3 regions of the Leptothrix cholodnii SP-6 genome follow, and region 3 is predicted to be linked to each of the others. Evidence: predicted binding sites of a transcription regulator. Region 3 holds the regulator's gene; each other region holds the start of a gene.

Region 1 (10,599 bases), 700 kb from region 3:
GAGCGGAGGTCGAGTTTCTTGGCGCCTTCGGTCACCTGTCTTCCTCCCAAGGTGTCTGTTTCTCGGACGACTCGCCCTGCCTCAGGGGTGCATCGCCTCGGCCGGCCAGCGCGGATCGGGCTCGCACTGGAACGGCACACTGGCCGCCACCGCCGCAGCGCCCGAGGCCGGCAGCGCGGCGGCCTGGCAGGGTGCGAAGAACGCGTCCGACGCCGGATTGCGGAACTCGCGCAGGCGCGCCGCCACGTGGCGTGAGCGCTCGACGTCGCCGCGCGCGGCCAGTGCCCGCGCGTAGGCCGTCATCAGGCGGGTGTCGAGCAGGTGATGGAGCGGGCGCCTGAAGGCGTCGAACACCTGCTCGGGCTGCGGCGCCATCGTGACCTCGGCGTAATCGGCGTGATGGCCGAACAGGATGCTGCGCTGACCGCGCGCGATGCGCTGCGGCAGGGCTTCGGGGATGCCGATCGACACGTCCGGCTCGAAGATCACCGCCACCGTGTAGTACTGGTGCGCCGCCCAGCCCGACGCCAGCATGCCGAGCGCCGACACCAGGCCGCACACCGAGCGCGCCAGCGTCGGCGGCCGGCGCCACCCGGCGTCCAGTTCGCCGACCCGATCGGCGGACGCCGGCGGCGGCACCAGGCCCGTCATCCAGCCCGCCATCAGCGCCGTCGGCAGCAGGAAATACGCGTACCACAGCGGGTACTCGAGCAGGCTGTGCACCAGCACCAGCGCCAGCATGAAGGCCGCGCAGCGCGCCCCGCCGGCGCGCAGGTCGTCGGCCTGCGTGAACGCCGCGCGGCTGCGCCACGCCACCCACAGCGCCAGCGCCAGCACCGCCGCAGCAAACGGCAGGCCCGAGTCCACCGCCAGCTGCAGCAGCAGGTTGTGGCTGTGATCGAAGAACGCCACCGGCCGATCCGGGAACGGCGTCATCGACCAGACGAAGTTGAAGGCCCCCGGCCCGACGCCGGTCCACGGATGCTGCGCGATCAGCGCCAGCGTGTTGGCCCAGATGCGCCCGCGCGAACTGCTCGGGTCGCCGTGCAGCGTCTTCTTGATCTGGTCGTCGCCGTAGAAGAACTGGCCGGTGCTGGCCGACCACTGCTCCATGCCCCACCAGCCGAGCGCGTAGACCGCCAGCATCGCCAGCAGCAGCAGCCGCACGCGGCCCGGCAGGCGGCGGTCGATGGCGCCCCAGCCCGCCAGCATCAGCACCCCGACCATGCCGGTGCGCGAGGCCGTCAGCACGTCGGCCAGCACCAGCAGCACCAGCACGGCGGCCAGTTCGCGCAGGAACCAGCGATGGCGCTGCGACAGCCACACCGCCGCCGCACAGGCCCACAGCAGCAGCGTCGACAGCTGATTGGGCTGGCGCATGTTGCCGATGGCGCGCCCGGGCGTGGTCGGCATCGCGACCCAGACGCCATCGGTCCAGGTGGGCGCGAACACCTGCAGCAGCGAGATCCCGACGCTCAGCAGCCCGGCCGCCAGCAGCGCGACCAGCAGGCCCGACCACAGCGCATCGTCACGCCCGGACTGCGCCGACAGCCCCGCCGCCAGCGCCAGCGCGGCGCCCAGCGACAAGGTGGCGATCGGCATCAGGCGCTGCCCGAAGGGCGCCTCGGTCAGGCCCTGCGCCACGATCAGCATCACCAGCAGCAGCAGCAGGCCGCGCAGGGCACCCGGCATGCGCCGGATCGGCACCGGCGTCGCGCGGCCGACCCACAGCCCCAGCCACAGCGCCATGCCGGCAAAGGCGCACAGCTGGTTGAAGAAGGTGGAGGTGGGCGAGACGGTGGGCGCCAGCAGCATCGGCAGGGCGACGGCCGACAAGGCGGCCAGCAGCATGCCGTCGGGCTGCCACGGCGACGTGACTGGCGGGTAGTTGGAGGACATCGGATCAGGTTGACAGTGCGCCGGGATTGTCGGCGATGGCCACACCGGCCCGGCCGGGCGATGCGCGCCGCGTGATATCTTCTTTTCCCCCGTTTCCAGGGCGCCCCGCGCCGCCGAGATCATGCCGCTGTCGTTCCTGAAAGGCCTGTTCGGGTCGTCCGAAATCAAGACGCTGGCGCAGTCGCTCGCCAACGAACTGAGCCGGCGCTACCCGCCCGCGATGGCCACCGGCGAAGGGCGCAAGCTGTCGCCGCAGGCGGTGACGAACATCCTCGAGAGCGTCATCAACAAGGCTGTCAGCAAGAGCCACGAGTGGAATCTGGGCGTGATCGGCAAGGCCAAACTCGGCAATGCGTTGCGCTGGGAGCTCAAGGACAAGGGCTATCCGGACAAGTTCATCGAGATGGTGACTGAGGCGCTGGTGGTCTACATGTCGCGCCAAGAGAAGAAGTCCTGAACCCGATCGAGCCACGACGATGCTGAGATCCTTGCTCAAGGAAGTCGGACACAGCCTGCGCCGACGGGCTGTCCCCCCAGAGTCACAGCCCCTGTTGACAGATCCTTATGCTGTCAGGCTCGAAGCCTTTCGCAGCGCCGGCACTGCCGATCGCAAGAGGCTGATCCAGACGCTGCAGGCCGATCTCGAACGAGATGCAAGTGATTTGCGAGGCCACACCTTGTTGGGCGACTGGCTGCTGCAAGCAGGTCGTCATGACGAGGCCGAATCGGCCTACCGCAAGGCCCTGCAGATCAAACCCTTGCATGCACGCGCACAAGAGGGGCTCGGGCTGGTGCTTCTGCGTATCGGTCGTCTCGAAGAAGCCTTCCTGCACCTCGAAGCTGCCCACAAGGTCGAGCCGGACAACGCCGAGATCCTGACGCACTGGGGCCTGGTTGATCTGGAAATGGGCAACCTCGGCAACGCCGCCGGCAAGTTCCACCGCGCCATCGAGCGCGATCCACGCAACCCGCACGCATGGCACAACCTGGGCCTGGTGGCCCTGAAACAAGGCCAGGTCGACACCAGCATCGAGCTGCTGCGCAAGGCAATCGAGATTCGCCCGCAGCATGGCTTGGCATACAGCAACCTGGCGATGGCGCTGCGCCGCGCTGAACGCCTCGATGACGCCCTGGACGCGGCCCGCAAGGCCACCGAGTACAAGGCAGACAACGCGCGGGTCTGGGTGGTGCTCGCAGATGTGCAGATGAATCTGGGCGACTTCGATGCCGCCGGCCAGTCGCTCGAACGCGCGACGGCCATCGATCCCCAGCACGTGGGCACATTTGTCGGCTTGGGCAAACGGCACGCCGCCACCGGCGACCCCACGCGCAGCCGCGAGGCCTACACCCGGGCACTGCAACTCAACCCCGACAGCGCCGACGCCCGAGGGGGGCTCGGCGAACTGGAGCTCCTGCTGGGCCAGTGGTCGACCGCCTGGGATCTCTACGAAGCACGCCGCCGGGTCGAGGGCACGCCGGTGCGGCCCTATCCGTTCAAGCCATGGCAAGGCGAAGACCTGCAGCAACGCCACATCCTTGTCCACGCCGAGCAGGGCCTGGGCGACATCATCCTGTTCGCCTCCTGCCTGCCCCAACTGCAAGCACTGGGTGGACAGTGCACGATCGAGGTCCGCTCGCGCATGCAGGCCCTGTTCGCACGCTCGTTCCCGCAGGCGCGGGTGATCGGCCGCGCAGCCAACGCCGAGTTGCTCGACTGGCCAGCAGAGCTACCTGCGTTCGATTACGAGATCCCGTTCGGCTCGCTGCCGCGCTGGTTCCGCGCCAGGGCCACCGACTTTCCCGCCCACCAGGGCTATCTGGTGGCTGACGCCGCGCGCGTGCAGACCTGGCGCGACAAGCTCGCCCCCGGAGGCAGGCCCACAGTCGGCATCGCGTGGCGCGGCGGCATGGCCGCCACATCCAAGCTGCAACGTTCGCTCGAACTCAAGGCACTGGTGAGCGCCCTCGCGCCGACCGGTGTCCAACTGGTGTGCCTGCAGTACGGGAACGTCGACGCCGAACTGGAGCAAGTGCGATCCGAGTTGGGTGTGCACATCGACCCGGGGGTCTCGGGCTTCGGCGATCTCGACGACCTGGCAGCATTGACGCAGGCCTGCGATCGGATCGTGACGGTGTGCTCGACCCAAGCACACCTGACCGGCGCCCTTGGCAAGCCCGGTCTGGTGCTGGTACCCAGCAATCCCAGTTGGCGCTATCTGCATACGGGCACGTCGATGCCCTGGTATCCAAGCCTGCAACTCGTCCGGCAGCAGCAGCCCGGCGATTGGAGCGCCGTGCTCACTCAAGCGCAGTCGTGGGTGACATCGCAGACAGCAGCCAGCCATTCGATAGCAGACGCCCCGTCTGGCGACGCGCTGTGAGGTTCTGGTGGAAACGCAAGGCTGCACCCGTGACTGCAGCCCCGGCGGTCGAGCCCCATCCGGCGGTCGCCAAGACGCTGTCGCTGATGGCGGACAACGATCTCGAAGCGGCACTTGCCTGCTTGCTCCCAGCCCTTGAACAGGCGCCAGACGAGCCGTCGCTGCTGGTACTTCGCTCCGAATTGCACCGGCGTCAACGCGAGCCGGAAGACGGCATCGCCTGTTGCGACCGCGCTCTGCTGACGGCAGCACGGCCGGCAATCGTCCAGTTCGAGTTGGCCGAATGCCATCTGGCGATGTCGGCGCTGACGGCCGCGGTCAATGCATTGAATGTGGCGGTCACCCTGGAGCCACGACTCGCGGATGCCTGGTATCGACTGGGCGAAACGCTGCTGCGCCAGGATCACTACGAAGAAGCCCTGACCGCGCTGCTGGCCTGCGTCGATGTCACCCCGAACGAGCCTTTGCGAGCCAAGGCGCAATTCCACATCGGACAATGCCACTTTGCGCTCAACCGGATCGAACTTGCCCGCGACGCCTTTCAGGCCAGCCTGAACGGATCCGCCAGCGCCGATGCACTCACCGGACTGGGCCACGCCTATCTGCGCCTAGATCAGGATACACGAGCCATCACGGCGTACGAAGAGGCGCTGCACTCGCTCGAGAACCCATCCAACATCCTGCTTCTCAACTTGGGCTGCGCTTACCAGCACGCGGGCAACTACGCGGGCGCTCGCGAGGTATTCCAGAAGGTGATCACACGATCCCCGAGCGACCACCATGCGCGCTGGTACCTGTGCCAGCTCGATCTACTTGAATGCAGATGGGAGCAGGGATGGGCAAATTATTCAGCCCGTTTTGCAGCAGGCGCCTCGCCGTTCCGACCGATGCCGTTCCGGCGCTGGAACGGCCGACCATCGCCTGAAGACACGCTGCTGGTGCTGGCCGACGAAGGGCTCGGCGATGAGATCATGTTCGCCTCCTGCACCCCTGATCTGTCCAGTCGGATGGGGCATGTCATCCTGGAGTGTGACCCCCGACTGGGTCGGCTGTTCCAGCGTTCGTTTCCTCAGGTTGAAGTCATCGCCACCCAGCGACGCAACCAAGCTGACTGGCTGTCGGGCTGCCGGACGCCGCAGTGGCAAATTCCGTCGGGCGACCTTCCGTCTTTTTTTCGCAATCGCGACGAGGATTTCCCGCGTCACAGCGGCTTTCTGAAAGCCGATCCTGAACGGGTAACGGCATGGACCGAACGCCTCGACCGGTCGATCGGAGCGGGACTCAAGGTCGGCTTGTCCTGGCGGGGCGGCACCGATCGGACCCGAATCCGTGCACGCACCATCCAGCCCGAGACGTGGGGACCGATCCTGAACGTGCCCGATGTGCACTTCGTCAATCTTCAGTACGGCAACTACTCGCCCGAACTGACTCAGCTCGAGCAACTGCATGGCGTACGCATCCATGATTTTCCCGAGGCCCATGTCGACTACGACGAAACGGCCGCACTGGTCTGCTCACTGGATCTGGTGATCACCGTCTGCACGGCTGTCGCCCACCTGAGCGGCGCCATCGGCAAGGAAGTATGGGTACTGACACCACACGCTCCCGGCTGGCGCTACACCGCCGGTCGAAACAGCATGCCCTGGTATCCCAGCTCCCGGATCTTCCGACAACCTGCGCCGGGCGACTGGGCACAAACGTGTCGAGAATTGGCACTCGCACTGAAAGCCCTGACAAATTAGGTCAGAACCTGGCAACCGATCCGTGGGATTTGGCCGGATCTATCAAATCGGGAGGCTCCAAACCCCCAATTCAAGGGCCAAAAAACAGGCACGGCTGTTGCATTACTATGCCTACCCACCTAGACATCTAGGCCTCTTGTTTTGGTCCCCGAAGGGAAGTTGCACATGAAGAGCATCCAACGAGGTTTCACCCTCATCGAACTGATGATCGTCGTCGCGATCATCGGCATCCTGGCCGCAGTTGCGCTGCCCGCTTACCGTGACTACACCTTGCGCGCCAAGGTTTCGGAGTTGCTGCTCGCAGCCAGCTCGACCCGTACTGCCGTCACTGAAAATTCGCAGAACGCCGGTGCGATCAATGTCTCGGGCATCACGGCCCCGGGTGCCGCCGGCAAGGTCGCTTCAGCTTCGGTGGCAGCCACGGGCATCGTCATCGTCGGCGCCACAGCCGAATTCGGTGGCACGGCCGTCACCGTGACGCTGGTACCGAGCTGGAACGCCTCGGCCAACACCGTTGTCTGGTCCTGCACGGTCAACCCGGAAAACCTCTCGCCGTCGTCCTGCCGCCAAGACTGACGCACACACGGCGCCTCAAGCCCAATGCCGAAGCGGCCGGAGCGATCCGGCCGCTTTTTTGTTTCCGCGCAGCACAATCGCACATCCCGGTTCCTGACTCCACGCCATGCTGATCACCGCCCACTACGCACAGCTCAACGCCCAGTTGCATGCCGATCGCCCCGACTACGGCACCAGCGGACAGCGCTGGGCACCGGTGGTCGCCGCACTGGCCGATCGGGTCAAGGCCGGCGACATCCTCGACTACGGCTGCGGCAAGCAGACCCTGGCCGCGGCACTGGCGGCACGCCAGGTGCGAGGTTATGACCCGGCCATTCCCGAGTTGAGCGCAGAGCCGAAACCTGCCGACGTGGTGGTCTGCACCGACGTGCTCGAACATGTCGAGCCCGACTGCATCGACGACGTGCTGGACGACCTGTGCCGGGTGACGCAGAAGGCCGCACTGATCACGGTGGCCACACGCCCGGCCGTCAAGAAACTGGCTGACGGCCGCAACGCCCACCTGACGATTCAACCGTTTTCATGGTGGCGCGAGCACTTCCTGTCGCGTTTCGACATCGTCGATGTGCGCGAAGAAGAAGGCAACGAGTTCACCCTGATCCTGAAGGCGCTACATGCCGAGGATCTCGACCTGTCAGGCTTCCGCCTGCCCCAGCCCGCAAACCCGTCCAAACCGGCAAAGACAGCCACCCCGGACGCGGCCGCCACGGTCACCAGCATCCTGGTCGACGACAAGCGCCTGAAGTTCCACACGCCCAACCGCATGACGCAGTGGCGTGTCGAAAGCCTCTTCACCAAGGAACCCGACACCATCGCCTGGCTCAAGCAGATGAAGAGCGGCGAGGTACTGGTCGATGTCGGCGCCAACGTGGGCATGTACTCGGTGTTCGGCGCGGTCTGCCGCGGCGTGCAGGTGCATGCCTTCGAACCCGAGTCGCAGAACTACGCCCTGCTCAACAGCAACATCGCCTTGAATGGGTTGTCGGGCCGGGTGGTGGCTTACCCGCTCGCGTTGTCGGACACCAGTGGCGCCGACAAGCTGTACCTGTCGGACTTCAGCCCGGGCGGCTCGTGCCACTCGTTTGGCGAGCAGGTCGGCTTCGATCTCAAGCCGCGCGGCTCGGCCTTTGCCCAGGGCGCATTCAGCGTCACGCTCGACCAGCTGGTGAGCGCCGGATCGGTGCCCGTTCCGGACCACATCAAGCTCGACGTCGACGGCTTCGAGCACAAGGTGATCGCGGGGGCACTCACCACCTTGCGCGATCCGAAGGTCAAGACCGTCCTGGTCGAACTCAACACCCATCTGGACGAACACCGGCAGGTGATCCAGACCTTGCATGAACTCGGCTTCAGCCATGACCCGCAGCAGGCCCAGGGCGCTCTGCGGGCGTCGGGGGCCTTCGAGGGCGTCGGCGAGTTCATCTTCACGCGCCAGCTTGAAAAGAAGGTCGAACTGATCCAGCGCACCACGCTCAGGCTGCCGATGTCGAGCCGGGCCCGAGACGTGTTGCACCACGTGCTGGAGCGGGTTGCGCAGGCGCCGGTCACCGACGCGCCGTTCCCGCATGCGGTGATCGACGACGTGTTCCCGCCCGACTACTACGCCGAGATGCTGCGCCAGTTCCCGGCCTTGTCGAGCATGCGGCCGCTGAGCGAAACCGGACGTGTCGGCAAGGACAACTACAAGGAGCGCATGACCACGCTCTTTGAAGAAAGCGACTTCGCCCGTCTGAGCCAGGAGCAGGCGCGCTTCTGGCGCGAACTCGCGGACTGGATGTACAGCGACACATTCCTGCAAGCGTTTGTCGAGAAGTTCCACCAAGCACTGGAACCACGCATCGCCGCCGTGCAGCGGGCCGAAGGCCAACTCAACGTGCGTGGCGATGCGCTGCTGGTCAACGACCAGACCCGCTACGCCATCGGACCGCACACCGATGCGCCACATCGGCTGGTGACGTTCCTCTTCTATCTGCCGTCGGACACCTCCATGCAGGAACTGGGCACGTCGCTCTACCGGCCCAAACAAGCCGACTTCACCTGCTGGGGCGGCCCTCACTATCCACACGCGAAATTCGATCAGGTCGGACGGGTCGATTTCCTGCCCAACCGGCTGCTCGCCTTTCCGAAGACGGAGCGGTCATTTCACGGCGTCGAGCCGATCGATCGTGCCGACGTCAACCGGCGACTGCTGATCAACAACATCCGGCTCACGAACCGGGTGATGTACTGACCGGACAATAAAAAAGGGCCGCGTCACCGCGGCCCTTCTCACTTGCCTGAGCCGTGCTCAGACGGCGGACATCACATGTCCATGCCGCCCATGCCGCCCATGCCACCCATGCCGCCGGGCATGCCGCCGCCGGCGGCTTCATCCTTCGGAGCCTCGGCAACCATGCACTCGGTGGTCAGCATCAGCGATGCGACCGACGCGGCGTTCTGCAGCGCGGTGCGGGTCACCTTGGTCGGGTCCAGGATGCCCATTTCGATCATGTCGCCATAGGTGTCGTTGGCGGCGTTGAAGCCGTAGTTGCCCGAACCGGCCAGCACGGCGTTCACGACGACGGAGGCTTCGCCGCCGGCGTTGTAGACGATTTCGCGCAGCGGGGCTTCGATCGCCTTCAGGACCAGCTTGATGCCGGCGTCCTGGTCGGCGTTGTCGCCCTTGATCTCGCCAGCAGCCTGCTTGGCACGCAGCAGAGCCACGCCGCCGCCAGCCACGATGCCTTCTTCGACGGCTGCGCGGGTTGCGTGCAGGGCGTCTTCGACACGGGCCTTCTTTTCCTTCATCTCGACTTCGGTGGCCGCGCCGACCTTGATCAGTGCAACACCGCCGGCCAGCTTGGCCACGCGCTCTTGCAGCTTTTCACGGTCGTAGTCGCTGGTGGCTTCTTCGATCTGGATGCGGATCTGCTTGACGCGGGCTTCGATGTCGCCAGCGGCACCGGCGCCGTCGATGATGGTGGTGTTTTCCTTGCCCACTTCGACGCGCTTGGCCTGGCCCAGATCGGCCAGCGTGACCTTCTCGAGCGTCAGGCCGACTTCTTCGGCGATGACCTTGCCGCCGGTCAGGATGGCGATGTCTTCGAGCATGGCCTTGCGGCGGTCGCCGAAGCCAGGCGCCTTGACGGCCACGACCTTCAGGATGCCGCGGATGGTGTTGACCACCAGGGTCGCCAGCGCTTCGCCGTCGACTTCTTCAGCAATGATCAGCAGCGGACGGCCGGCCTTGGCCACCTGCTCCAGCGTGGGCAGCAGGTCGCGGATGTTCGAGATCTTCTTGTCGAACAGCAGGACGAACGGGTTGTCCAGCAGCGCGGCTTGCTTCTCGGGGTTGTTGATGAAGTACGGCGACAGGTAGCCGCGGTCGAACTGCATGCCTTCGACGACGTCGAGCTCGTTGTCCAGCGACTTGCCGTCTTCGACGGTGATGACGCCTTCCTTGCCGACCTTGTCCATCGCGTTGGCGATGATGGTGCCGATCGATTCGTCGCTGTTGGCCGAGATCGAGCCAACCTGGGCGATTTCCTTCGACGTCGTGGTGGCCTTCGAAGCCTTCTTCAGCTCGGCGACCAGGGCGTGCACCGCCTTGTCGATGCCGCGCTTCAGATCCATCGGGTTCATGCCGGCGGCCACGTACTTCATGCCTTCGCGCACGATGGCCTGGGCCAGCACGGTGGCGGTGGTGGTGCCGTCACCGGCGTTGTCGCTGGTCTTGGAAGCAACTTCCTTGACCATCTGCGCGCCCATGTTCTGCAGCTTGTCCTTGAGCTCGATTTCCTTGGCCACGGACACACCGTCCTTGGTCACGGTCGGGGCGCCGAACGAGCGCTCGAGCACCACGTTGCGACCCTTGGGGCCCAGGGTGACCTTGACCGCGTTGGCCAGGATGTTCACGCCTTCGACCATGCGGGCACGTGCCTCGCCGCCAAAGATCACGTCTTTTGCTGCCATGTTCAATTCTCCAGATTCAGTTGTTCGGGTGCGTGGCGTGGTGGCTTACT
Region 2 (10,599 bases), 2.1 Mb from region 3:
GCACGGCCGCCAACACCAGCCACGACGCCCAACGGCCGATGCGCTCGCTGAGCGCATCGATCAGCTTGGACAGTTGAAGCAGGGCAGACAAGGAAAAGTCCTCCGGAGAGTGATTGAAACCATCGGGCGGCGCAGGGCAGACCGCCTGTTGCGATGGGGGCGTATGACACTCGAAAACCCTTAGAGTGCCCATCGGGTGTTACGACTACGCGGCACTACGCAAGCAAGGTTACGCAAGCGCGCCGGCCGAGGTTTTCAGCGCGGCGGATCGCCGCCCGGCGCGTCGCCGTGGGTGCGGCAGCGCTCCACCGCGTAGCGGATCAGCTCGGCCTGGCCGGCGATCTTGAGCTTGCGGCGGATGTTCTGGCGGTGGGTCTCGACGGTGCGCACGCTGAGGTCGAACTGCGCCGCGATCTGCTTGCTCGACAGCCCGCGTGCCAGGCCGTTGAGGATCTCGCTCTCGCGCTCGGACAGCAGCGGGCGCGGATCGTCGGTGCGGGCCCCCGCTGCGCGGGTGAGCTGGGTGCTGAGGTAGTTGCCACCCGCGCCGATGGCCTCGATGGCCGCGAAGATCTCGCTCGACGGGCCGTCCTTGAGCACGTAGCCACGCGCGCCCGCCTGCAGCGCCTGGTGCACGTATTCGGGGTTGTCGTACATGCTGAGCATCAGCACCGCCAGCCCCGGGTGCAGGCGCTGCAGCTCGGCGGTGAGGTGGATGCCGTTGGTGTGCTTCATGCCGATGTCCATCAGCACCAGGTCGGGTTGCAGCTCGGCCACCCGCAGCAGGGCTTCGTCGGCCTGGGCGGCTTCGCCGACCACCTCGAGGGCGGGCTGGCTGGCGAGCAGGGCGCGCACGCCCTCGCGCACCAGCGCATGGTCATCCACCAGCACGATGCGCATGGTTGCGGTCTCCTGATCCGGGGTGTTGGGCGTCGGCCGGGGTGCCGTTCTGGCGCTCGGCCGCCGCAAAGCGGCGGATGGCGGCGGTCGGCACCTGGGCGATGACGCGGGTCGAGCCGGGCTGCGATTGCACCGTGAGCTGGCCACCGATCGAGGCCATGCGCTCGCGCATGTTGCGCTGGCCGATGCCGCGGCGCGGATCGAGCTGCAGCGCCTGGGTGTCGTAGCCCACGCCGTCGTCCTGCACCGTCAGGCGCACGCCGGCGGGGCCGAAGATCAGCCGCAGGTCGACCCGGCTGGCACGGGCGTGGCGCTCGATGTTGGTCAGTGCCTCCTGCGTGATGCGGAACAGCACCGTCTTGATGTCTTCGGGCAGCGTCTGTTCGGGCCCGCGCAGGCGCATGAAAAACGCCAGTTCGGCGTGTTCGGCGAACTCCTCGCCCAGGTAGCGCAGCGCCGCGGGCAGGCCGAAGGTGTCGAGCACGGTGGGGCGCAGGCGGTGCGAGAGGGTGCGCACCTCGCTGAGCGCCTCGTCGATGCGCTCGCGCGCCTTGTCGAGCGTCGGTGGCGGGGCCTGCAGGTTGCGCTTGAGGTGGCCGATGGCGCTGTCCATCAGCAGCTTGATCGACACCAGCGTCTGGCCGGTGCCGTCGTGCAGTTCGCGCGACAGGTGGGCGCGTTCGTTCTCTTGCGACTGCACCACCTGGTGCGCCATCAGCTGCAGCTGGGCGTCGGCGGCGCGGTATTCGCTGAGGTTGAGCGCCAGCGCGCAGGCCGACAGCAGGCTGATGCCCAGCAGCGCGATGCCGGCGATCCAGGCCATGGTGGCCCAGATGTTGGCCTGGCCCTGGCGCTCGAGCTGGTCGAGCGTGACCTGGATGTCGTCGAGGTAGAGCCCGGTGCCCATCATCCAGCCCCAGCGCGGCAGGCCCACCACGTAGCCGAGCTTGGGCGCGACCTGGCGCATGCTGGGCTTGTTCCAGACGTAGCGGAAGAAACCCTGGCCCTCGCGCGCCTTGGCGATCAGCGCCTGCACGACCGGACGGCCGTCGCGGTCGCGCACGTCCCAGAGGTTGGTGCCGACCAGCTCGGGCTGCGGCGGCAGCACGATGCACAGGCCGTCGAAGTCGTAGGCGAAGAAATAGCCGTCGCCGGCACCGGAGCTGAGCGAGGCCAGGATGCGCGCGGCCTCCTGCTTGGCCGCCGCGTCGTCGCGGCCGGAGTCGTAGATCGGCCGCACCATGCTGAGCGCGAGGTCGACGTAGCCACGCAGCTCGGCCTCCTTGCTGGCCATGTAGGCCGATTCGACCAGCGCGCGCTCGCGCTGTGCCAGCTCCAGGGCCTGATGCCGCACGGCCAGCGCGATCAGCAGCAGCGACGCCACCAGCGGCAGCACCGCCAGCAGCAGGATCTTCTTGCGCAGGCGGCGCGGGCCGGTGGCGTCGGCGCCGGCTCCGGGCCGAAGCAGCGCGCTCAGATCCATCGCGTGGCGACAGGTTCAGCGCAGCGCGCTGGCGGCCACGAACAGCTTGGTCGAGCGCGCGCCGCTGCGGCAGAACGCCAGCACCGGGGTCGGCAACTCGGCCAGCAGGCGGGCGAAGGCGGCGATCTCGTCGGGGCTCTGGTAGCCGCCCGACACCGGCAGGTGGGCGTAGCGCAGGCCGGCCGCCAGCGCTGCGGCCTCGATGGCCGCGCTGGTGGGCTGGTCCGGGCCACCTTCGAAATCGGGCCGGTTGTTGACCACGCTGCGGAACCCGGCTGCAGCCACTGCGGCCATCGCGTCGGGCGTGAGTTGCGGGGCGACACAGACCTCGTCGGTCAGGCGCTGGACAGGCAGGGGGGCGTTCATCGTGGCGGGCTCGAAACGGTCGGGATGGGCGAGCTTAGCGCGGGATCAGGGCTGCAGCGCGCGCTTGACCGCGGCCGACACCAGGCCCATGTCGGCATTGCCGCTGAAGCGCTGCTTGGCCGCACCCATCACGCGGCCCATGTCGGCCGGCCCCTTGGCGCCGAGTTCGGCCACCATCGCGCGCACGGCGGCGTCGACCTCGTCGGCGCTCAGGCGGGCCGGCAGATAGCCTTCGAGCACCAGCAGCTCGGCGCTTTCCTTGGCCACCAGGTCGTCGCGGCCGGCCTGGGCGAACTGGCTGATCGAGTCCTTGCGCTGCTTGATCAGCTTGTCGACGATGGCGATCACCATCGCGTCGTCGAGCGTCACGCGCTCGTCGACTTCCTTCTGCTTGAGCGCCGACAGCAGCAGGCGGATCGTGCCCAGGCGCTCGGCCTCGCGGGCGCGCATGGCGGTCTTCATGTCTTCGGTGATGCGTTCTTTCAGGCTCATGGCAGCTTCCTCGCGGGGGATGGATCGGTTCCAGAAACAACAAAGCCCGTCACGGCGTCCCGTGCGGGCTAGGTAACACCGTCCAGGGCGCGGATCACGAAGGATCGGGCCCGGGCTCTGGCACTGGCGTCAGTACAGCTTCTTGGGCAGCTGCATCGAACGCACGCGCTTGTAGTGGCGCTTGACGGCGGCTGCCTTCTTGCGCTTGCGCTCTGCGGTGGGCTTCTCGTAGAACTCGCGTGCGCGCAGTTCGGTCAGCAGGCCCAGCTTTTCGATGGTGCGCTTGAAGCGGCGCAGGGCAACGTCAAACGGTTCGTTTTCCTTGACACGGATGGTCGTCATGAACTAAAGGATCCTTCGGTTATGCCCTCGGTGGCCGGTGGTGCGTTTCGGGGTTCCGCGCGGACTGGAACTTCGACCCCCGCAATCACCAACTCGAACAGGCTCATTGCAGCAAAGACCAAAATTATAGACCGAGTCGCAGTCCCTGCATATTCATTTGAGTAATGCGACCTTTGAAACCGCTTTGCAGCGAGGGAATCGGGAAGATATTCAAGCGGTCGCGCCCGCCATTTGCGGCTGCAGCGACTGCGCGCAGGCAAAGGCGCTCGACCAGGCCCACTGGAAGTTGTAGCCGCCCAGCCAGCCGGTCACGTCGACCGCTTCGCCGATGAAATAGAGCCCCGGCACGTGGCGGCTGGCGAGGGTCTGCGAGCTCAGGTCGCGGGTGTCGACGCCGCCGGCCATCACCTCGGCCTTTTTCCAGCCCTCGTCGCCGTTGGGCGTGATGGGCCAGGCCTGCAGACGCTGTGCGAGCTGTTGCAGGTCGCGATCGCGGCAGTCGGGCATCGGGCGGTGGGCGTCGAGGCCTGATCCGGCCAGGAAGGCATCGGCCAGGCGGGTGGGCAGATGCTGCGCCAGTTCGTTGCCGAGCTGCCGTTTCGACGTCAGCTTGGCCGCCAGCAGGGCGCCACCCAGATCGCCGCCGTGGGTCAGGTCGATGCTCAGCGCCTGGCCGGGGCGCCAGTAGCTCGAGATCTGCAGCACCGCCGGGCCGCTCAGGCCGCGGTGCGTGAACAGCAGATCCTCCTGGAACACCGTGCGCTGCTTGCCGCTGCCGGTGCTGATCTGCACCGGCAAGGCCAGGCCGGCGAGCGCCGCGTAGGGCGCCCAGGTCTGCGCGTCGAAGGTCAGCGGCACCAGCGCCGGACGCGGGGCGACGATGCGGTGGCCGCTGCGCTCGGCCAGCCGCAGGCCCCAGTCGGTGGCGCCGATCTTGGGGATCGGCAGGCCGCCGGTGGCGATGACGAGCTGGTGCGTGCGCACCGGCCCGGCGTCGGTGTCGAGTTCATGGCCGTCGGCAACATGGCGCACGGCCTGCACGCGGCACGGCTGGCGACGCACCACCGCGCCGGCTTCGCATTCGCGCAGCAGCATCGTGATGATGTCTTCGGCGCTGTGGTCGCAGAACAGCTGGCCGCGGTGCTTTTCGTGGAAGGCGATGCCGTGGCGGCGCACCAGCGCGATGAAGTCGGCGGCGCCGTAGCGCGCCAGCGCCGAGCGGCAGAAGTGCGGGTTGTCGGACAGGAAGTTGGCGGGCGCAGCCTCACGGTTGGTGAAGTTGCAGCGCCCGCCGCCGGAGATGCGGATCTTCTCGGCCAGCTTGGGGGCGTGGTCCAGCAGCAGCACGCGCAGGCCCCGCTGGCCGGCGACGCCCGCACAAAAAAGGCCGGCCGCACCTGCGCCGACCACCACCACGTCGAAATGTTCCATCGACAAATTATCGATGGCCGCGCGGGCAGGCCGGGCCCGGCCCGGCCCGGGGCGCCGTCAGACGCTCTGCCAGTCGAGGTTGCCGGTGGCGAAGATGCGCTTGAGTTCGCCCTGGCTGGCCAGTTCGTTCAGGCCGCCTTGCAGGGCGCGGGCCAGGTCGAGCGAGCCGCGCTTGACCGCCATGCCGACCGCCCAGCCGTCGCGCGGGGCGCGGGGCACCGGCAGCGGCGTGATGGCGAAGCGGCTGTCACCCTTGAGCGTCGACAGCAGCTCCGAGCGCAGGCCGCAGGCGGCCGCCACTTCGCCGCGTTGCAGCATCCTTGCGGCCTCGATGCCGTTGGGGATCTTGGTGGTCAGCTGTTCGCGCAGGGCGCCGTTGTCGTGGCCGATCATCAGCCAGCCGGCCAGCGACAGCCCCGGCACCGCGATGCGGTGGCCGGTCAGACGCGCCAGACCGTCGAGCTCGGGCACCTTGCCCAGATCGCGGGCGATCATCACGGTCTCGCGCCAGTAGGGGCCGAAGATGTTGACCTGCGGGCTGCTGTCCATCAGCGGGCGGTCGACCGGCACGTGCAGCAGCACGTCGGCCGGGCCGTAGCCGAGGTAGTGGCCTTTCCAGACCATGTTGCGCAGGTCGTCGTGCATGTCCTCGTCGGCCGTGAACGGCAGCAGCGACAGCGCCACGCCGAGCTTGTCGGCCAGCGCCTGTGCCAGGTGCACCTCGATGCCCGCGCCCTTGTCGTGGAACGGCGGCAGCTCGTTGTACAGGCCGACCACCAGCCGACCGCGCGCGCGCACCTTGGCGAGGGCGCTCGGCTCGTCGCTGCCCTCCGACTGGGCGATGGCGCTGCCGCTCAGGCCGAGGCCGAGCGCGAGTGCTGCGCTGCGGTTGAGAAAATCACGTCTGTCCATGCTTGTCCCCGATAGGCAGCCGCCTGCGACGGGCGGCCGGGTTGATTGGACGGTCTGCGCCGCCCGATCAATTTACAGCGGTTTTTTCGCGCCGGGTCTCGAGGTAGGCCTTGATCGACCAGACCGCCTCCTGGCTCAGGATGCCTTCGAACGGGGGCATGTAGACCGCGCCGTTGCGGGTCTTGCCGCGCCGCACGCTGGTGGCGTAGTAGTCGTCGATCTCCTTCACGCAGGCGGCCTTCTTGGCGGCGATCTTCACGTTGGAGCAGTCGTTGTCGAGCTTGCGCAGATCCGGCGCGATGCCGCCCGAGATCGCTTCCAGGCCGTGGCAGCGGGCGCAGTTCTGGTTGTAGGCCGAGCTGCCGATCTTGATCGCGTCCTCGTGGGCGCGGTAGGGGTTCTCGGGCCGCCAGTCGGCGCCCAGTTGCGGCAGGCTGCTGGTGTCCACCGACTGAGGGGTCACGTCACCGTGTGCCGACGCCAGGGTGCCGACGGCTGCGCAGGCCATCGCCAAGATGGCGGCCCTGAAAATGTCTCCTCGTGCCATGTCTCGTGTCTCCAAAGGTCAGTGAAAGGAAGCGGATCGTCTGCAGCACTCAACTGCAATCGCTGTGCCAAGCCTGATGGCCGGCTTGCGGGGTGCGTGCTTGCGGGTCAATCCGGGTGGCGTGCTGCGCTTTGGCGCGGCGCGGATGTGTCACAGGTTCGCGGTACGTGCTGTATCGGCCCAGGTGTTCCAATTGGTGACACATCCGGGCACGCCCCGGGTGGCGCAGTGCATCCGACCGCGCGATGCTCGCGTCCTCAATCGATCGTCGGCGTCCGTTCGCCGACATCCGACTTCCAGGAGACCTCGATGGCCACAAGTTATCTGCCGCACTCGGCCAGCAACCGCGGGCGTCAGCAAGCCGACGACGCGCGGCGGCCGATCGCCTCGGCCTTGCCGCTCGGCGAGGCGCACGTGGAGCGCATCGACGAGTCGCACGAACGCTGCCAGGCCTTCGGCCTGTCGCGCATCGAACGGCCCGATTTCTCGCCGATGGGCCGCTCCGACCTCGGCGTCGTGCGCGATCGCAACCAGCGCCTGTACGTGCATGCCGCGCCGGTGATGGAGATGCTCTACGAGCAGATCGTCAACAGCCAGAACATGGTGGTGCTGACCGATGCCACCGGCACCATCATCCACTCGATCGGCGACGACGACTTCCTCAGCCGCGCCTCCAAGGTGGCGCTGCAGCCGGGCGCCAACTGGTCGGAGTCGAGCAAGGGCACCAACGGCATCGGCACCGCGCTGATCGAGGAAACCCCCACGCTCGTGCATGCCGACGAGCACTTCCTGCATGCCAACCACTTCCTGACCTGCTCGGCCGCGCCGATCCTCGACCCGCGCGGCAACATCCTCGGCGTGCTCGACGTCTCCGGCGACCAGCGCAGCTACCACCAGCACACGATGGGGCTGGTGAAGATGTCGGCGCGCATGATCGAGAACCACTGGCTCAGCGACGACTACCGCAACGTCATGCGGCTGCATTTCCACAGCCGCGTCGAGTTCATCGGCACGCTGATGGAGGGCATCCTCGCGGTCAGCCAGGACGGCAAGCTGGTCGGCGCCAACCGCGGCGCGCTCGAGCAGCTCGGCCTGAGCGGCGCGGCGCTGCGCATGCACACGCTGACCTCGCTGTTCGGCACCACGGTGCCGGCGCTGGTCGACCGCTTCCGCTCGCCGCTGGCCGCGCCGCTGTCGGTGGAGGCCGGCAGCGGGCGCCAGTTCCACGTCTATGCTCGCTTCAGCTGGCCGGTCTGGCACAACGCCGATCCGTCGGTGCGCGACGAGCCTGTGCAGCCGGCCGTCGAGCGCAGCACCGATCGCGTGAGCGAGCGTGCCGGCGAACGCCCGGCTGCCCCGGCGCCGAGCGCCTCCGCGGCCGAGCCGCGCCAGGCCGCCGGCCAGGGCTCGCGCGAGGGCCTGGCCAGCCTGACCACCGGCGACGCGGCGGTCGGCACGCTGGTCGACAAGATCCGGCGCGTGCTCAACCGCGACATCCCGATCCTGATCCTGGGCGAGACCGGCACCGGCAAGGAGCTGCTGGCGCGCGCCATCCACCAGGATTCGGAGCGCGCCAAGCAGCCGTTCGTGGCGGTCAACTGCGCCTCGATCCCCGACACGCTGATCGAGGCCGAGCTGTTCGGCTACGAGGAGGGCGCCTTCACCGGCGCGCGCCGCAAGGGCGCGGTCGGGCGCATCGTGCAGGCCAACGGCGGCACGCTGTTCCTCGACGAGATCGGCGACATGCCGCTGGCCCTGCAGGCGCATCTGCTGCGGGTGCTGCAGGAGCGCCAGGTCACGCCGCTGGGCAGCGGCAAGGCGGTGGCGGTGGACGTGACGCTGGTCTGCGCCACCCACCGCAACCTGCGCGAGATGATCGAGCAGAAGACCTTCCGCGAGGATCTCTACTACCGCCTCAACGGCCTGGCCGTGCGGCTGCCGGCGCTGCGCGAGCGCAGCGACCTGATGGCGCTGGTCGACCGCATCCTCGAGCGCGAATGTCCGCGCCGCCGACTGCAGCTCAGCGCCGAGGTGGTCAAGCTGTTCCAGGGCTACCACTGGCCGGGCAACGTGCGCCAGCTCTTCAATGTGCTGCGCACCGCCTGCGTGATGGCCGCCGGCGACAGCCAGGTCACGCGCGATCACCTGTCCGACGACTTCATCGAGGACGCCGGCCGGGCGCTCGACTCGCGCGCCGCGGCCGCTGCGGCGGTCGCCGCCGAACCGGCCGCTGCGTTGCCGTCGGCGTACGTGGCCCCGCAGCCCGCTGCCGCGGTGCCGGCCGAGCGCTCGCCGCAGACGGGCGCGGGCGCCGCGACCGGCCGGGCCGATCCGGCGGCTTCGCGCCAGGCCGAGCCCATCGCCGGGGCGCCCGACTGGCTGGTGCCACGCCCGGTGGCTGCCGCGCCGGCGGCGGCCGACGAGCCCTCGCGCTCGCTCGAGGACATCGAGCTGCAGAGCATCCGGCTGGCAGTCGAGGCGGCCGGCGGCAACATCTCGGTGGCGGCCAAGCGGCTGGGCATCAGCCGCAACACGATCTACCGCAAGCTGCGCTGGAACACGCCGCGTTGATCGGGCGTCGTCGCATCGAAGCCGCTGTCCTCGGCCTGACGCCAGGCGCGCTGCCAGTTCAGGGCATGGCGGGGGCTGGCGGTGACGGCCGCGTCGATGCCGGCCAGGTCGGCGGGCGGATCGGTTTCAGGCCGGCCCTCGGCCTGTGCCTGTGCCACCGCGGCGGCCAGGGCGGCCCAGTAATCCCGGTGCCGGCTTGCCAGGTCTGCGTCGGCGACCGGCCCCTGTTCGGGCAGCCAGCGCAGCGTCCGGTCGGGTGGTGGGCTCAGGGCGGCTTGCAGCGCGATCAGGGCCTCGGTGGCGGCGTGCATGTCGGCGATGCGGCTGTCGCGCAGATCGGGTGCGCCGTCGTTCCACAGCACGCCGTGGGCGGTCAGGACGCCGCTGGCCGGGTGCCACCAGACGGTCACCGGCGTGTCGCTGCCGCGCGCCAGGCGCCACCACCGGAACGGCCCGAGCCGACCCTGATCGCCGTGCAGCAGCGCGTCGGGCAGGCGGATGGCGGGCTCGCCGAGGTCGGCGGCATGGCGGCCGAGCCGCAGACGCAGCCGCTCGACGCAGTGTTCGCAGCGCTGCGCCATCGCGGTGGCCACGTCGGCATGGGCCCAGCTGCGCGCGCCCGGCATGCCGGCCTGGCCCAGCACCAGCTCGGGCCGCGGCCAGGGCGAGATCACGTCGGTGGCGGCGCGGCCGAGCCGGCAGATCAGTTGCCGCTGCAGCGCGCGGCCCTGGGCGGCGCTCGGCCCCGATCCGACCAGCCAGAGCCGATCGCCATCGGCCACCACCAGCAGGTTCGAGATCTGGCCGCGGTTGGCCTCGTCGCTGTCACCGGCCGCACCCGCCAGCCACCAGACGTCGGGGCCGAGGGCTTGCAGCGCCGGCACCACGGGCCCGGCGCCGGCGCTGGCCGTGCCGCAGTGGGCGGACGTCGGGGTGTCGACGGCGGGTGTGCCGGTGGCGCATGCCGTCAGCACGGCCGCCGCGGCAAGCAGCGAGCCGATGCGGCCCGGCCAGGGGCGCGGATGTGGCGGGCCGACCGCGGTGCGGGCGGGTGTCGGAGGGGCGGATCTGGACGTCAATCGGGTGGCCTCGGGCGGCAAGGGTCGCAGCATATTCGCTGCGATCGCCGGTCGGGCAAACCCGCACAGGACAGGCTGCTCCAGCTTGGCACAGTGTCACCGCCGGCCGTCGGCGCGCGGGTCCGGCTGTTCGCGTTTTCCAGGGTTTCCGCACCGACGAGAGCGGTCAATTTGTCGGCTGGCGCCACGCCGGGCGGGCTACCGGCGGCGGCATGCCTCTTGCACCCGTGTCGAACAATGTGTGCCCACGGGGTACAGCCTGGAGAAAACGTCATGCGGGGGAAGATCGAACACGATGGAGCACGGACATGAAGGTGGTCGTGCTCAAGGGCGGTGACGAGGCCGTGCCACTGGCCCAGTGCGTGCAGTCGGGGCCGTCGCCGAGCCGCGCCGCCGGTGCGGCCGCCTTGTCGGGCGACGGGCGGCACTGGGCCCTGCTCAACGTGTCGCCGGCGGTGGCCGAGCAGCTGGCTACC
Region 3 (10,599 bases):
ACCTGGCGCTGGCGCGCCTGCCCGGTGCGCTGGCGGTGGCCACCATCGTGACCTGCGCGATCTTCGCCACCGCCACCGGCATCGTCGGCGCGGTGGTCACGCTGATGGGCCTGCTGGCGCTGCCGGCGATGCTGCGCGCGGGCTACGGCGTGCAGCTCGCCGCGGGTGCCATCACGGCCGGCGGCTGCCTGGGCATCCTGATCCCGCCGTCGGTGCTGCTGATCGTCTACGGCGCCACCGCCGGCGTGTCGGTGGTCAAGCTGTACGCCGGGGCGTTTTTTCCCGGCCTCATGCTGGCGGGCCTGTATGTCATCTACGTGGTCGTGATCGCCAAGCTGAAGCCGCACCTGGCGCCGCCGCTGTCGATGAGCGAACGCGAAGTCGCCCTGCCGCCGATCTCGCAGACGCTTTCCTCGCGTGGAAGCAACGCCATCAGCGGCCTGTTCGGCGCGCTCAAGGGCGCCGCGCTGCCCAAGGGCGCGGTGGCCGGGCAGCTGTTCGTCGCCCTGCTGCCGGCGATCTCGATCGTCGTCCTGCTGGCCTTCATGTACGGCAGCGCCACGGCCCCGGTGGCCAGCGTCGACACCACCGGCCTGGTGCAGGCGGGCAGCTCGTTCGACTCGGCCGGCGACACGCCCACCGAGCTCGGCGGACTCCAGGAGCCGCCCGCCGAATCCGGCGGCTTGCAGGAACCGCCCAGCGAATCAACCGGCCTGCAGGAGCCGCCGAGCGACGACCTGAAGGAACCGGCCGGCGCAGCCCCGGCCACGGCACCCGTCGCTGCCGCAGCCGAAGCGCCGCCGGCGCCCGAGCGTGTGCCGGCGGGCACCTGGTACTGGATCGTCTTCGGTGTCGGCATGGCCGCCCTGTTGCTGACCAACGTGCTGATGAGCTGGCAGCGGCTCGAGATCTTCAAGATGCTGCTGCAGTCGTTCTTCCCGCTGGCGGTGATGATCGTCGCGGTGCTGGGCTCGATCGTCTTCGGCCTGGCCACGCCGACCGAGGCGGCCGCGGTCGGCGCGCTCGGCGGCCTGCTGCTGGCCGGCGCCTACCGCTATGTCGCGGCGCGACAGGCCAGGGCACCGTCGGCGATGGGGCAGACGATCCGCGACCTGGGCGGCATCATCAAGGAGTCGTCGTTCCTGACCGCCAAGACCAGCGCGATGGTGTGCTGGCTGTTCGTCGGCTCGTCGATCTTCTCGGCCGCGTTCGCGCTGCTGGGCGGGCAGGAGCTGATCGAGCAATGGGTGCTGTCGCTGGGTCTGACGACGCTGCAGTTCATGCTGCTGTCGCAGTTCATCATCTTCATCCTGGGCTGGCCGCTGGAATGGACCGAGATCATCGTGATCTTCATGCCCATCTTCATCCCGCTGCTGCCCAAGTTCGGTGTCGATCCGCTGTTCTTCGGGCTGCTGGTGGCGCTGAACCTGCAGACCGCCTTCCTGAGCCCGCCGGTGGCGATGGCGGCGTTCTACCTGAAGGGCGTCAGCCCGCCGCACGTGACGCTGAACCAGATCTTCGCCGGCATGCTGCCGTTCATGGGGATCCAGGTCTTCGCGCTGTTCCTGCTGTACCAGTTCCCGGCCATCGGCCTGTGGCTGCCGCAGGTGGTGTACGGGCGCTGAGCGGGCGCCGAGCGGGCCGTCAACGACGCGGCAAGTAGAGCCGGTCCGAGTAGGTGGCCAGCCACTCGGGCCTGAAGGCCACGAAGATGGCCACCAGCATGCCGGTCAGCACGGCATCGCCCCAGGCCGACAGCCAGCGGCCGACCATCAGCTCGGCGCCGTCGAGGTGCGCGGGCACGCCGCCCAGCCACAGCGCCAGCGCACCGGCGAGCGTGCAGGCCAGCTGGGTGGCGAAGAAACCGCGGGCAAAGATGTAGACGAACAGGTGGTGCGGCAGCAGGCGCCGCACCGCCGCACCCAGCCCGAGCACCAGCGTGGCCGGCACCAGGCCCAGCCAGACCAGCCGGTGCAGGGTCTCCCAGGCGTCGAGCTGGCCCAGCCAGCCGGTCAGCAGCGCGGTCGGCACCAGCGCCAGCACCGCCAGCGGCCAGCCCGCCATCAGCACCAGCAGCGGCGCACCCGACAGCGGCTGCAGCACGGCGCTGTCGGCAAGCCGGTCGGCCCCCCAGAACAGCGGCATCAGCATCCACCAGGTCAGCCAGGCCCCGGGCGGGCCGGACGGACCGAATCCGCGCCACGGACGCATGGCCAGCGCCGGGATCAGGCAGGCAAGGGCTATCGACAGATCGAGCATGCCGCACATGCTAGGCGCAGGCCCGCCGTCCAGCATGATCGCGGTCAAGCTGGCCGGGCGACTGCGCGCGTGGCCACCACCCGCTGTGGCGCAGCCGCCGAAACCGGGGCTGTGCCGGATGGACGCGAGGCGAGCGCGCACTTAAGGTGACAGGATGAACCGCCCCGCCGCCATCGACTTCTATTTCGACTTTTCGTCGCCCTACTCCTACATCGCCTCCGAGTGGATCAACGCCCTGGCCGCACGCCACGGCCGCCCGGTGCGCTGGCACGCCATCCTGCTGGGGGTGACGTTCCAGGCCGCCGAGCTGCGCAGCCCCGTGTCCTATCCACTCAAGCGTGAGTACTCACTGCGAGACTTCGCCCGATCGGCGCGGATGGAAGGGGTGCCGTACGTGATGCCTTCGCCCTTCCCGATCCCGACCCAGAACGCGGCTCGGCTGTTCTGGTGGCTCGACGCCACCGATCCGGCGCGCGCCACCGACTGGGCCCGTGCCGGTCTGCGGGCGTTTTTCACCCGCGGCGTCGATCTGAGCAACATGAGCGCGCTGACCGGCCTGGCGGCCGAGTTCGGCATCCCGGCCGAACAGGCCGCGCAGGTGTGCGCCGACCCGATCTGGAAGGACAAGCTGCGGCGTGAAAACGATGCGGCGATCGCCGCGGGGGTGTTCGGCGCGCCGTTCTTCATCGTCGACGGCGAACCCTTCTGGGGCAACGACCGCAAGTCGCAGATCGACCGCTGGCTGAGCGGCGACCGCTGAACGGCCGGCCCGCAATCGCGCTCAGGGGCGCGGCTGCGCGAACGCGGCGCGGTCGCCGGCGTCGGTGTAACGGGTGATCTGCTGGCTGCGCTGGCGCTGCGTGTCCTCGTCGCTGGCACGCCGGAACTGCTCGCCCAGCCGGGCCAGTTCGTCGCTGCCGCAGGAGCGGCACAGGCTCAGCACCGCGCGGGCGTATTCGGCCGGGCCCAGCATCAGCGCGATGTCGACGTCTTCGCCGAGTTCGTGCAGCACGAGATCGTGGATGCGGATCGCGATCCGCAGTCGGGTTGTGTCGTTCATGGCCATGTTTGCTCCCATGCCATGGTCCATGCAGATGACGTGCCGCCCGATCCGTGAAAACACGCAAAATTGAACCCAAACGTGTCCGTTTTGGGGGTTCGGGATCGAATCCGAGGGTATGTCCGGAGCGGCCTGGCCACTGCACGAACCGCGGCACGCTCGAGCCGGCAGATGGTCTCCGACGGTACCGCGCGCGGACATCGCCGACGCGCACCGCGACGTGACAGGATGGCTCAGGGCGGCACACCGACTGCACCGCGCAGGTGCAGTGATCGTCGGCTCAGATGTCCTTGCGCAGGTTCGCCGGTGCGATCTTGAGCGCCTCGCGGTACTTGGCCACCGTGCGGCGCGCCACCTGGATGCCCTGCTCTTCGAGCATGGTGCTCAGCTGGCTGTCCGACAGCGGTTTCTTGGGGTCCTCGGCCGCCACGAACTGCTTGATCAGCGCCCGCACCGCGGTGCTCGACGCGTTGCCGCCGGCATCGGTGTTGAGCGAGCTGCCGAAGAAGTACTTGAGCTCGAAGGTGCCGAACGGCGTGTTCATGTACTTGGCCGTCGTCACGCGCGAGATGGTCGACTCGTGCAGCCCCAGCTCGTCGGCGATCTCGCGCAGCACCAGCGGCTTCATGGCGATCTCGCCGTGCGTGAAGAAGCCCTTCTGGCGCTCGACGATGGCCTGCGAGACACGCTGGATGGTGTCGAAGCGCTGCAGGATGTTCTTGACGAACCAGCGCGCCTCCTGCAGCCGCGACGACAGCATCGCGCCACCGTCACCGCCGCCATTCGTGGCACCGCCGCGCTGGCTGCGGTGCTGGCGCAGCACCTGGGCGTACATGTCGTTGATGCGCAGCTTGGGCATGACGTCGGGGTTGAGCACCACCCGCCAGCCACGCCCGGCCTTCTGCACGATCACGTCGGGCACGACGATGTTGGCCTCGGCGCGGGCAAAGCGCCGCCCCGGCTTGGGCTCGAGCGCGACGATCAGCGTCTGCGCCTCGCGGATCAGCGCCTCGTCGGCGGCCACGGCGGTGACGAGCTTCTTGATGTCGCGCCGCGCCAGCAGGTCGAGGTGGTGCTGGCAGATGCGGATGGCGGCGGCCTGCGCCGGGCTCGGGTCGAGCTCGCGCAGCTGCAGCACCAGGCACTCGGGCAGGTCGCGCGCGCCGACGCCGGTCGGCTCCAGGCTCTGCAGCCAGCCGAGCGCACAGCGCAGGCGGTCGATCAGCTCCTCGCGCATCGTCGCGGCCTCGACCGGGTCGATCGCGTCGCCGGTCACGACCGCACCGGCCTCGATGCCGAAGGCCAGCCGTTCGGCGATCTCCTCGAGCGTGTCGGCCAGGTAGCCGTCCTCGTTGAGCGAGTCGATCAGCGACTCGACCAGCAGCATGTCCTCGCCGGCCAGGCGCATGCCCAGCAGCTGGCCGCGCAGGTGATCGGGCAGGCTGGGCGTGAAGGTGGAGCGCTCGCTCCAGTCGCTGTCGTCGTCCTCGTTGGCGCCGTTGCGCGCCGCGGGGGTGTCCGACAGGCTGTTGAAGTCCTCGCGGTCGTGGCCGCTGTCCCAGTCTTCGCGCGACTCGCCGGCACCGAAGTCGAGCTGCTCGACGCTCACCGGCTCGGGGTCGCCGACGCCGGCTTCGTGGGCCGCATCGGCGGCACCGGTGTCGGCGTCGTAGCGGGACTCTTCCTGGGTCGGGGCGCTGCGCTCCTGGATGACCTGGCTCTCGGGCGTGGGGCTGTCTTCTTCGGCCTCGAGGAAGGGGTTCTGTTCGAGCATCTGCTCGACTTCCTGATGCAGCTCGAGGGTCGACAGTTGCAGCAACCGGATCGACTGCTGCAACTGGGGCGTCAGCGCCAGATGCTGCGAAAGACGGACCTGCAGGGATGGTTTCACGGGTTGCCGGCCTTCTTGATTACATGCGGAAATGTTCGCCGAGGTAGACCTTGCGGACGTCCGGGTTCTCGACGATCGCCGCGGGCGTGCCTTCGGCCAGCACCCGGCCTTCGCTGATGATGTAGGCGCGGTCGCAGATGCCCAGCGTCTCGCGCACGTTGTGGTCGGTGATCAGCACGCCGATGCCACGCGCCTTGAGGAAACCGATGATGCGCTGGATCTCGAGCACCGCGATCGGGTCGACGCCGGCAAACGGCTCGTCGAGCAGGATGAAGCGCGGCTGCGTGGCCAGCGCACGGGCGATCTCGACGCGTCGGCGCTCACCGCCCGACAGCGCCGGCGCGGGCGATTCGCGCAGCTTCTCGATCGACAGGTCGGCCAGCAGGCCGTCGAGCATCTGCTCGATGCGCTGCGCGCTGTAGCGGCGGCCTTCGGCGTCCTGCTGCAGTTCGAGCACGGCGCGGATGTTCTCCTCGACCGTCAGGCGCCGGAAGATCGACGCCTCCTGCGGCAGGTACGACAGCCCCATGCGGGCGCGCTGGTGGATCGGCAGGCGCTGCACCGGCGCGCCGTCGATGCGGATCTGTCCGGCATCGGCGCGCACCAGGCCGACCAGCATGTAGAAGCTGGTGGTCTTGCCCGCGCCGTTGGGGCCCAGCAGGCCGACCACCTCGCCGCTGTTGACGGCCAGGTGGATGTCCTTGACCACCTTGCGCGCGCCGTAGCTCTTTTCGAGGCCGTCGGCTTCGAGCCGGCTCGACGCGCCGTTGCGGCCCGCCCGGGCCGGCTGCGCCAGCTTCTCGTTCGCCGGGCCGGGCGAGTTCAACGCTTGACTCCCGCCGCGTCGGCCGGGCGCGGCGTGACGATGCCGCGCACCCGCCCGCCGCTGCTGCCGTCGGCCGCACCACCCTGGATCTCGATCGCGTCGCGGCCGTGGTCGTAGACGATGGTCTGGCCGCTGATCTGGTCGGCCAGCACGCCGGCGCGCAGCAGACGCACCTGCGCCTGCTGGCTGAATCGCACGGTCTGGCTGACGGTGTCGTATTCGATGCGCCGGGCCTGGCCCTCGATGACTTCATCGAGGCCGTCGCGCTTCTGCCTGAACGTGGCGGGCTGCGCCTCGCTGCCCGATGCCACCGCCAGCTGGCCGGCGGGCGTCTCGCGCAACTCGATCTGGTCGGCCTTCAGGATCAGCGTGCCGCGGGTGATCTCGACGCCGCCGGTCAGCAGCTGCAGCTTGCGCTTGCCGTCGATCTTGAGCTGGCCGGCATTGAACTCCAGCGGCAGATCCCGGTCGGCCCGTTCGGCCTGGGCCGTCACGGCCAGCGCCGACAACAGCAGGGCGACCGCCCAGCCTGCCGCACCGCGCCGGCCAGCCCGATCGACGCCCGGCTCTCGCGCGGCGACGCACGACGCATCAGACGCGGCAGGGGACAGGACTGAAAACTGTGTGTTCATGGCGGCATGGATATTGCAGGAATTCTACCTGCATCCTGCAGCCAGAGCCTAGTGCCCGGGCCCGCAGTGACAACGGCCCGGAACCTGTCCAGGCCGGTCTGGCGCCCGATCAGCCCCGGGACATGGCCCGGGGCGAGCGACATCAGGCGCCCTTGCGCACCCGTGCCACCAGCTGATCGGTCAGGGCCAGCGCGCGCAGGCCGCCTTCGAGCTCGGGCGTGTTGTCGCCACCGGCCAGCGCCGGCGAGGTGTAGTAGCGGCCGTGGATGCCGAGCGCCGGCACGCCGTCGATCTTGTAGGCCTCGGCCAGCTGCTTGCCCTGGCGCACCTTGGCCTGCATGCCGAACGAGTTGTACATCTCGACGAACTTGGCGCGGTCGGCGCCGTTCTTCTCGACGAAAGCGAAGATGTCCTCCGGCCGGTCGAGCCGCTGGCGCAGCTGGTGGATGGCATGGAAGACCTTGCGGTGCAGGCTGTCGACCAGGCCGAGCGCCTCGAGCGTGGCGTACAGGCGCTGCTGCGGCTCGAAGTTGGGCCGAAAGCCCACGTGTACGCGGCGGAACGCCACGTCGGCCGGCAGCTTGCGGGCCCAGGCGTCGAGCGTCGGCTCGAACGCATGGCAGTGCGGGCAGCCGTACCAGAAGAACTCGACCACCTCGATCTTGCCTTCGGGCGCCGTCACGGACAGCTGCTGCGACAGGCGCACGTAGTGCTTGCCCTCCTGGAAGGACTGCGCAGCGGCGTGACCCGCCACGCCGGTCAGGCCCAGCACGGCGGCGGTTTGAGCCAAGAAATCTCGACGATCCATTTCAGGTTTTCCTTTTGCTTGTTCGGTGACCGGCGCTTCAGCGCGCCACCCTGACCAGCGCGGCGTCGCTGAATCCGACGCCCGCGGCCCGTTCCTTGGCACGGTCGGCGTCTTCGCGCACATCGAACGGGCCGAGCCGGACACGGTACATCGTGTGGCCGGCCTGCTCGCTCTCGGTGATGCGGCCGACCAGGCCGTTGATCGCCAGCCGGGCACGCTGCTGCTCGGCGTCGTCGGTGCGCGTGTAGGCGCCAACCTGCACGTAATACTGGAACGTCTGAGCCGCCGGCTTGGCCGACCGCTCGACGGCGGCCGGTGACGGCGCCGCCTGTGGGCGCGAAGCGGCACCGAAGGCGGCGATCGGCGGCGCGATCGGTGCGGCCACCGCGGCCGATGCCCCCGCATCGGGAGCCGGCGCCGGTTGCGGCACGGCCGGCGGCACCACCGGCCGGGCGACGTTCTTGCCTGCCAGGCCCGCGTTCGGATCCCAATTGCGGTTCTTCTCGAGCTCGGCGGCGTCCTGTTCGGCGGTGCGTTGCGGCACCTTGTTGACGAACGGCACCGGCACCTTGGTGACATACAGCGCCACCGCCAGCGCCAGCGCCAGGCCGATCAGCAGCCCGACGATCATGCCCAGCACAAAACCGCCGCGTTGGCCGTTGCGTTGCGTCTTCACCATCTGCGACATCTCCGTCTCGATCGCCTGATCACATCTTGCGCGGCGCGCTCACGCCCAGCACCGCCAGCGCGTTGCGCAGCACCTGCGCGGTGGCTTCGAGCAGCGCCATGCGCGCGCGCATCGGCTCGACGGCACCGTCGAGGAACCTCACCGCGCCGTAGTAGCTGTGATAGTGCGCGGCCAGGTCGCGCAGATAGAAGGCGACGTTGTGCGGCGCCAGGTCGGCCGCAGCCGCGCCCAGCATCTCGGGGTACTCGGCCAGCTTGTTCATCAGCGCGAACTCGGTCGGCTCGGCGAGCAGGCTCAGGTCGGCATCGGCCAGCGTCGCCAGATCGCCCTGGTGCTCCTCGACGTAGCGCGCAAGCACCGAGCAGACCCGCGCATGGGCGTACTGCACGTAGTAGACCGGGTTCTCGTCGTTGGCCTTCAGCGCCAGGTCGACGTCGAAGACGAACTCGGTGTCGGCCTTGCGGCTGATCAGGAAGAAGCGCACCGCGTCGCGGCTGGTCCAGTCGATCAGGTCGCGCAGCGTCACGTAGCTGCCGGCGCGCTTGGAGATCTTGACCTCCTCGCCGCCCTTCATCACCGTGACCATCTTGTGCAGCACGTAGTCGGGCCAGCCCTGCGGCACGCCGACGCCGGCCGCCTGCAGGCCGGCGCGCACCCGCGCGATGGTGCCGTGGTGGTCGCTGCCCTGGATGTTGATGACCTTGTCGAAACCCCGTTCCCACTTGTGGATGTGGTAGGCCACGTCGGGCACGAAGTAGGTGTAGGTGCCGTCGGACTTCTTCATGACGCGATCCTTGTCGTCGCCATAGTCCGTGCTGCGCAGCCACAGCGCGCCACCTTCCTCGAAGGTCTTGCCGGCCGCCGTGAGCTTGGCCACCGCCTCCTCGACCCGGCCGCTGCTGTAGAGGCCGGACTCGAGGTAGTAATGGTCGAAGCGCACGCCGAAGGCCTGCAGATCCAGGTCCTGCTCGTGGCGCAGATAGGCCACCGCGAACTGGCGGATCGAGTCGATGTCTTCGACCTCGCCCGAGGCGGTGAAGGCACGGTCGTCGGCCTTGACGGTCGCGCCGGCGAGGAACTCGCGCGCGATGTCGGCGATGTAGTCGCCGTTGTAGGCCGACGCCGGCCACTCGGCGTCACCGGGCTTGAGGCCGCGCAGGCGGCACTGGGTCGAGCTGGCGAGGGTGCCGATCTGCACCCCGGCGTCGTTGTAGTAGAACTCGCGGTGCACCGCCCAGCCCTGGGTGGCGAAGACGTTGCAGATCGCGTCGCCCAGCGCAGCCTGGCGGCCGTGGCCGACGTGCAGCGGCCCGGTCGGGTTGGCCGACACGAACTCCACCATCACGCGCTGCCCGTTGGGTGCACGCACGCCGAAGCCCTCGCGCTGCGACAGCACCGCCGACACCACCTGCTGGCGCGCCGCCGGCTTGAGCCGCAGGTTGATGAAACCGGGGCCGGCGAGCTCCATCGCGTCGACCCACTTCTGCGCGGCCGGCTGGCGGCCCAGCGCCTCGACCAGCGCCTGCGCGAGTTCGCGCGGGTTCTTGCGCAACGGCCGGGCGAGCTGCATCGCGGCGGTGATGGCGAGGTCGCCGTGGGCGGCCTGCTTGGGGTTTTCGAAGGCCGGCGCCAGGTCGCTGCCGGGCACCAGCTCGGCCAGCGCAAGCCCCAGCGCGGCGAGCAATTCCTCTTTGGCTTGAATCATGAGTTCATTCTACGGGCGGGGTGTGCAGGGCCGGAGCCGCCCCGGATCGTGGCAGATGACCCCATGTTTGCCGTTTCGTGCACTTGCCCCCCGGGCGCCGGAGTGAAAAACTCGACGCCACTTGACTCCGACTCCATCATGATCGACCTCAGCGAAGCGGTGCAGCCCGAGCGCATCGGCAAATACCGCGTCATACGCCGACTCGGCGAAGGCACCACCAGCGAGGTCTTCCTCTGCCACGACGAATTCCATGACCGCCAGGTGGCGGTCAAGCGGGTGCGCGCCAGCGCGCTGCGCGATGCCGTCGACGGCCACGTGTTCTCGCGCTTCTTCGCCTCCGAGGCGGCGCTGGCCGGGCTGCTGCACCACCCCAACGTGGTCGACATCTTCGACGCCGTGCCCGACCCGGTCTCGCCCTACGTGGTGATGGAGTACGTGCCCGGCACGACGCTGCGTGCCTACTGCCAGAGCGGCCACCTGCTGCCGCTCGAGCAGGTGGTCGAGATCGGCTTCAAGTGCGCGATGGCGCTCGGCTACTGCTACCGCCAGGGCCTGATCCACCGCGACGTCAAGCCGGCCAACATCCTGGCGCTCGAAACCAACGGCGTCGTCACCGACGTCAAGATCACCGACTTCGGCAGCGCGCTGAACCTGGCGTCCGACGCGACCCAGGTGCACCGCGTCGGCTCGCTGGCCTACATGTCACCCGAGCAGCTCGACGGCAGCCAGC

Evidence for each region. The regulator sigma-54, encoded in region 3, starts transcription at its own class of promoters, with help from an activator protein. The targets are predictions, from matches to a motif close to TGGCANGNAANCTGCTTT.
Region 1: the regulator sigma-54 is predicted to act here: its motif matches at 6,109-6,126, upstream of LCHO_RS24090 (pilin).
Region 2: the regulator sigma-54 is predicted to act here: its motif matches at 6,526-6,543, upstream of pedF (cytochrome c-550 PedF).

Annotation. Positions count from the first base shown of each region.
Region 1 is NC_010524.1:520,536-531,134, reverse strand. Features, by position in the region: gene LCHO_RS02475 (RNA-binding domain-containing protein) at 1-35, opposite strand, end outside; gene LCHO_RS02470 (PglL family O-oligosaccharyltransferase) at 82-1,899, opposite strand; gene LCHO_RS02465 (hypothetical protein) at 2,021-2,356, shown strand; gene LCHO_RS02455 (tetratricopeptide repeat protein) at 2,376-4,280, shown strand; gene LCHO_RS02450 (tetratricopeptide repeat protein) at 4,310-6,022, shown strand; gene LCHO_RS24090 (pilin) at 6,188-6,598, shown strand; gene LCHO_RS21900 (FkbM family methyltransferase) at 6,705-8,828, shown strand; gene groL (chaperonin GroEL) at 8,900-10,549, opposite strand; gene groES (co-chaperone GroES) at 10,595-10,599, opposite strand, start outside.
Region 2 is NC_010524.1:1,925,709-1,936,307, forward strand. Features, by position in the region: gene LCHO_RS08915 (TRAP transporter small permease subunit) at 1-91, opposite strand, end outside; gene LCHO_RS08920 (response regulator transcription factor) at 256-900, opposite strand; gene LCHO_RS08925 (cache domain-containing protein) at 878-2,383, opposite strand; gene LCHO_RS08930 (protein tyrosine phosphatase family protein) at 2,399-2,749, opposite strand; gene LCHO_RS08935 (GatB/YqeY domain-containing protein) at 2,795-3,241, opposite strand; gene rpsU (30S ribosomal protein S21) at 3,371-3,583, opposite strand; gene LCHO_RS08945 (BaiN/RdsA family NAD(P)/FAD-dependent oxidoreductase) at 3,794-5,014, opposite strand; gene LCHO_RS08950 (transporter substrate-binding domain-containing protein) at 5,072-5,926, opposite strand; gene pedF (cytochrome c-550 PedF) at 5,994-6,434, opposite strand; gene LCHO_RS08960 (sigma-54-dependent Fis family transcriptional regulator) at 6,783-9,044, shown strand; gene LCHO_RS08965 (MBL fold metallo-hydrolase) at 9,011-10,123, opposite strand; gene LCHO_RS08970 (MBL fold metallo-hydrolase) at 10,432-10,599, shown strand, end outside.
Region 3 is NC_010524.1:4,732,197-4,742,795, forward strand. Features, by position in the region: gene LCHO_RS21020 (TRAP transporter large permease) at 1-1,625, shown strand, start outside; gene LCHO_RS21025 (membrane protein) at 1,645-2,268, opposite strand; gene LCHO_RS21030 (2-hydroxychromene-2-carboxylate isomerase) at 2,414-3,019, shown strand; gene LCHO_RS21035 (hypothetical protein) at 3,041-3,319, opposite strand; gene LCHO_RS21040 (RNA polymerase factor sigma-54) at 3,600-5,210, opposite strand; gene lptB (LPS export ABC transporter ATP-binding protein) at 5,230-6,006, opposite strand; gene lptA (lipopolysaccharide transport periplasmic protein LptA) at 6,033-6,668, opposite strand; gene LCHO_RS21055 (thiol:disulfide interchange protein DsbA/DsbL) at 6,811-7,458, opposite strand; gene LCHO_RS21060 (SPOR domain-containing protein) at 7,514-8,164, opposite strand; gene argS (arginine--tRNA ligase) at 8,184-9,869, opposite strand; gene LCHO_RS21070 (serine/threonine-protein kinase) at 10,008-10,599, shown strand, end outside.